Exiguobacterium sibiricum 7-3: one gene and its partner. The protein of the gene in region 2 interacts with the protein of the main gene of each other region in a pairwise test. Links are inferred from orthologs where the notes say so. Each region holds a gene or a part of one and is shown on either strand. Other genes may lie near its edges.

Region 1 (3,005 bases), 570 kb from region 2 along the record:
CGGCAAAATCACAGATGATACACGCATCCGTGCTGCCCTTCCGACAATCAAACACTTGGTTGACGGTGGAGCGAAAGTCATCCTCGCAAGCCACATGGGACGTCCAAAAGGCGAGAAGAACCCTGAATTCTCACTTGCACCAGTCGTAGCACGCCTCAGCGAACTGCTTGGTAAAGACATCAAGCTCGTTGAAGAAGCATACGGTCCGGTCGCTGAAGAAGCGGTCAGCAAGCTTGAAGAAGGCGATGTCATCGTTCTTGAAAATGTTCGTTTCTACCCAGGTGAAACGAAAAATGATCCTGAACTCGCAGAAGGTTTTGCGAAACTTGCAGACGTTTTCGTCAACGACGCATTTGGTGCAGCTCACCGTGCGCACGCTTCTACAGAAGGAATCGCCCATCATGTCGAGACTGCTGTAGCAGGATTGTTGATCGAAAAAGAACTTCAAGTTCTCGGTAAAGCACTCTCGAATCCAGAACGTCCGTTTACAGCGATCATCGGTGGTTCGAAAGTCGCGGATAAAATCGGCGTCATCGATCACTTGCTTGATATCGTCGACACGTTGATCATCGGTGGAGGATTATCTTATACATTCCTCAAAGCTCAAGGTTATGAAGTCGGTACGTCACTTCTTGAAGTCGACAAAATCGAACAGGCGAAGGAATTCATGAAAAAAGCAGAAGACAAAGGCGTGAAATTCTTGATGCCGGTTGACTGTGTCATCACGAAGGAATTCGGCGAAGAAACATATGTTGGACCACGCGACATCGACAGTATCCCAGCGGATCACATGTCACTCGATATCGGTCCAAAAACGGTAGAACTGTATGCAGAAGCAATCAAGGCTTCGAAACTCGTCGTCTGGAACGGACCAATGGGTGTGTTCGAACTTGATAAATATGCAAATGGAACAAAAGGTGTCGCTCAAGCATTAGCTGACAGCGATGCATACTCGATCATCGGTGGTGGAGATTCTGCTGCAGCGGCTGAGAAGTTTGGTCTTGCAGATAAAATGAGTCACATTTCAACAGGTGGCGGCGCAAGCCTCGAGTTCATGGAAGGAAAAGCTCTTCCAGGTGTCGAAGCGCTTAACGACAAGTAATCTAAAGTTCACAAGGGAGTGTTTTCAATGCGTAAACCAATTATCGCAGGTAACTGGAAAATGAATCTTACCCTCAAGGATGCTGTGGCATTCGCTGAGGAAGTCAAAGGAACTGTACCCGCTTCTTCGAAAGTCGACGCGGCTGTCTGTGCACCGTCTGTATTCCTTGCACACTTGACAGAAGCGACAGCTGGAACGGACCTGAAAATCGGCGCTCAAAACATGTACGACCAAGAGAGCGGCGCATTCACAGGTGAAATCAGCCCAGTGATGCTCAAAGAACTTGGCGTAACATACGTCGTCCTCGGTCACTCAGAACGTCGTGAGTATTTCGGAGAAACTGATGCGTTCATCAACAGCAAAACGAAAAAGGCATTCGAGCATGGTATCGTGCCAATCGTTTGTGTCGGTGAAACACTCGAAGAACGCGAAGGCGGAAAATTCGAATCAGTCATCCGTGAACAAACAACGAACAGCTTGAAAGGCTTAACAGTTGATCAAGTCAAAAACCTTGTTGTCGCGTATGAGCCTGTCTGGGCAATCGGAACAGGAAAATCAGCAACAGAACAAGATGCACAAGATTCTTGTAAATTCGTTCGCGATGTCATCGCAGCTGAATTCGGTACGGAAGCTGCAGAAGCAGTCCGCATCCAGTACGGCGGCAGTGTCAAACCGGACAATATCAAAGAATACATGGCTCAACCTGACATCGACGGTGCTTTAGTTGGTGGCGCAAGTCTTGAGACAGGATCGTTCCTCAAACTGTTGGAGGCGATTTAAATGAAAAAACGTCCAGTCGCACTGATCATCCTTGATGGTTTCGGTATGCGTGACGAGGAGTTCGGAAATGCTGTCACGGCAGCAAACAAACCGAACTTCGACCGTTACTGGGGACAGTACCCACATACCCTGTTGAATGCGCAAGGAGAATACGTTGGTTTGCCTGAAGGACAAATGGGGAACTCAGAAGTGGGTCATTTGAATATCGGTGCAGGTCGCGTCGTCTATCAATCGCTATCCCGAATCAACAATGCCATTAAGGATCGCTCGTTCTTCTCGCGTCAAGCGATGAACGATGCGGCAGGTCACGTGAAGAAATACGGTTCAGCCCTTCATATCTTCGGTCTGGTCTCTGACGGTGGGATCCACAGTCACATCAACCACTTGTACGCGGTGCTTGAATTCGCGAAACTTCACGAAATCGAAAAAGTCTATCTCCATGCCTTCACGGATGGCCGCGATTGTGATCCAAAATCAGGAGCCGGTTTCCTCCGTGATGCACAAGCGAAGATGGACGAGTTAAACGTCGGTCAATTCGCAAGTGTCTCTGGTCGTTATTATGCGATGGACCGCGACAACCGCTGGGAACGCGTCAAGAAAGTTTATGACGTCATCACGTTCGCAGACGGTCCGACAACAAAAGACCCAATCGCGATGGTCGAAGCTTCGTACAAAACAGATGTCACAGATGAGTTCATTGAACCAACGGTAGTCGTGCAGGAAGACGGTACTCCAGTAGCACCGATCCACGATAACGATGCGATCATGTTCTTCAACTATCGTCCGGACCGTGCGATTCAGCTCGCCAAGACGTACAAAGAAAAAACAGGCTTCACCGGTTTTGAATTGCCGGACAACGCACCGAAGAACCTGCTGCTCGTCTCTATGACGAAGTACTCGGATGCGATTGATACGGACATCGTCTTCCCACCGGAAGACATCAAAAACACGCTCGGTGAAACGTTATCGAAACAAGGCCTTAATCAATTACGGATTGCGGAAACTGAAAAGTACCCGCACGTCACGTTCTTCTTTAACGGTCAACGTGAAGAGCCGTACGAAGGAGAAGATCGGATTCTGATCCCATCTCCAAAAGTCGCGACATACGACTTGAAACCGGAAA
Region 2 (2,971 bases):
CCTGTGTCGTTCGGGTGGCGATGGAAATGATTTTTCCGCGCTCCTTCGCAAGGATGAAAGACTCTTGCAAATGATCTCCGCCGACGGTATCAACGATGACATCGAATCCATCATGACCGAGACGCGCTAATAACTGTTCGGCTGATTCATCCTGGTACCGGTGCGGACGAATACCGTGTTGTTCTAACCACATTGCTTTATGATCATTTGAAGCACTCGCTGTCACATCACATCCATAATGTTTAGCCAGTTGTCCGACAAGGTGTCCGACTCCACCCGTTCCACCTGCTACATATAAGCGCATCCCCGGATGAACAGCTGCCCGTTCCTTCAACACTTCCATCGCTGTCAGACTGATGACCGGCAGACAACCTGCTGTTGCAATATCCAAATTCTCCGGTCTGAGTACGGCCATCTTTTCAGGAACCAACATCTGCTCCGCCAGTGCCCCGGACCGGTTACCGAGTCCGCCGCCAAATGCGATGACGTGATCGCCGATAGAAAAAGACGTCACACTCTCTCCGATTTCAATGATTTTCCCCGTAACATCTCCCTGGAGAATTCCAGTTGCAGGAGCTGCCGCCACATGACCAAAAAACATTTTGGTGTCCAGTGGATTCAAGCTCGTCCCTTCCACTTTAATTTTTAAATCATAATTTCCTGTTTGTTCGAGTGTGACGTCTTTTTCTGTTAACGTAGCGTCTTTTCCGTACTGTTCCACGACATATGCTTTCATAAAAAATCCCCCTTTTTTCAAATCAGCTTATCTTGTTTCAGAATACTCTAACATTCCTACTTCATGCTATGATGAAGCTACCTTAACTCAGAAAGGACGTTTTTTCTTTGAAACATGATTTGATTCGTCGTTTGACTACATATGCGAAGATCGATACACAGTCTGACTACGCAAGTACGACCGTTCCGACAACAGACGGACAATGGACGCTCGCCCGTCTCCTTGTTGACGAACTGAAGGAAATTGGCATGAGTGATGTGACCGTCGATGCAAACGGATATGTCATGGCGACTCTTCCTGCTAATACCGATGCGGACATTCCGACAATCGGATTTTTAGCACACTTGGATACGGCGACTGATTTTACAGGGACAAACGTCAATCCGCAAATCGTCGAAGGATATGATGGAGAAGACCTGGTGCTTAACCCAACGATTCCTGTCATCCTGTCACCAAAGGATTTTCCTGCACTTAAAAACTACGTCGGGCATACGTTGATGACAACAGATGGCACGACATTGCTCGGCGCAGACAATAAGGCCGGAATCGCCGAAATCATGACCGCGATGCATCATCTCCTCACGCACCCTGAAATCAAACATGGCCGGATTCGTGTCGCCTTCACACCTGATGAAGAAATCGGACGTGGTCCGCATCATTTTGACGTCGCTGCTTTTGATGCGAAATTCGCTTATACGGTTGACGGCGGTCCGCTCGGTGAACTTGAATATGAAAGTTTCAACGCAGCTGCTGCAGAAATCGTCTTCCACGGAACAAACGTCCACCCAGGGACGGCGAAAGACAAGATGGTCAACTCGCAAAAACATGCGATGGCTTTCCAGAACCGGTTACCGGGTGATGAAGCACCTGAATTTACAGACGGTTTCGAAGGATTCTACCATTTGATTTCGTTTGAAGGTTCGGTCGAAAAAACGACGGTCCAGTACATCATCCGTGATTTTGACCGGACTAAGTTCGAAGCCCGGAAACACTTCCTGACGGCTTTGGTCGAAGAATGGAACAAGAAATACGGGGCAGGCAGTGTCGAAATCAAACTAAATGATCAATATTACAACATGCGTGAGAAAATCGAGCCACATATGGAAATCGTTGATATCGCGCATGCGGCGATGGAGTCACGTGGTATCACCCCTATTATCAAACCGATTCGTGGCGGGACGGACGGTTCGCAACTGTCGTACATGGGACTTCCGACACCAAACATCTTTACAGGTGGCGAAAATTACCACGGAAAGTTTGAATTCATTTCCGTCGACAATATGGTGAAAGCAACGGAAGTTGTTGTGGCAATTGCGGAACGCTTTGCGAAAGAAAAAGAAATCTGAACATAAACAAACTGTCCTGCTGATTCAGTAGGACAGTTTGTTTGTCATGAAGATACGCTTCGTTTTAAACGATAAATATAGCCAAGCAAAAGAATGATAATCAGAAAAGAACCAATCATCAATGCTTTGGAGTTTTCTCCCAAAAAGGAGTTCGGATGTTCTTCAACGTCTGGAACGGTTTTCTTCATTTCCTTTACCTGATTTTCACTGATTGTAAAATCATCCTCAAACGACCATTCCTGTGTGTCGCCGGTCAGTTTGACATCCAGTTGATACGTTCCCGGTGTCAGGATTCCCGTTGACGCGAGCGGAATCGTCATATAGATCGTCGGGGCGAATTGAGCGTTCATCTTTTTTCGAATGATCATTTTTTCATCAAAATTAGACGAGAATACTCCCACTTCTAAACGTTCAGGGCGAAGCCCTAGTGCAAGTAGGAGATGAATCGTCTTCGGGCAAGGCGTGTCTTGCGACACGTCAATTGTCCGACACTCTTGGTTTGAAAACAATTAAAATCAGGAATAAAAAAAGAGTCATGTTCTTTGAAAACTGAAGATATAGGGTTGTGACAGGAAGTTCGTCTGTCACGTAAAATCTTCAACGTTCACCTTGCGGATGACCGAAGTAGCGAAAACCAAGCAGAGTAGGCATCCGCATAAAAGAAACGGACCATATCAACGTTCAACCGTCGGGACGACGGGGTTAGCCTGATAAATTTTTGACCGCTAGGTTGAATAACTCAGGAATCCTCCACCTCTTAGCGAAGCGTAGGTGGAGGTAGTTCAAACATGCATCTTTTTCCCTCCCATTGACCTATTTCATTAGACCTACTCATATTATCAATAATATCCTTTGAAAAAGTAAATAAACCAATTAATGGGCATTTTAA

What was found. The genes of interacting proteins can lie anywhere in the genome.
Region 1: the proteins of pepT (region 2) and tpiA interact in binary tests that used the Escherichia coli proteins (3 or more experiments, as listed by UniProt). The link is inferred for Exiguobacterium sibiricum 7-3 from one-to-one orthologs.

The regions. Positions count from the first base shown.
Region 1 is NZ_KK211190.1:670,395-673,399, forward strand. What follows is about bases 33-3,005. They hold tpiA (triose-phosphate isomerase), read left to right. Parts: upstream 33-1,129; coding sequence 1,130-1,882; downstream 1,883-3,005. Other genes in these bases: P402_RS0104335 (phosphoglycerate kinase), read left to right, coding at 33-1,102; gpmI (2,3-bisphosphoglycerate-independent phosphoglycerate mutase), read left to right, coding at 1,883-3,005. Outside these bases: more of P402_RS0104335, read left to right, coding at 1-32. UniProt on the Escherichia coli protein: Involved in the gluconeogenesis. Catalyzes stereospecifically the conversion of dihydroxyacetone phosphate (DHAP) to D-glyceraldehyde-3-phosphate (G3P).
Region 2 is NZ_KK211190.1:102,280-105,250, reverse strand. What follows is about bases 24-2,962. They hold pepT (peptidase T), read left to right. Parts: upstream 24-843; coding sequence 844-2,082; downstream 2,083-2,962. Other genes in these bases: P402_RS0101515 (WxL protein host-binding domain-containing protein), read right to left, coding at 2,127-2,450; P402_RS0101525 (zinc-binding dehydrogenase), read right to left, coding at 24-736. In the rest of the region: more of P402_RS0101525, read right to left, coding at 1-23. UniProt on the Escherichia coli protein: Cleaves the N-terminal amino acid of tripeptides.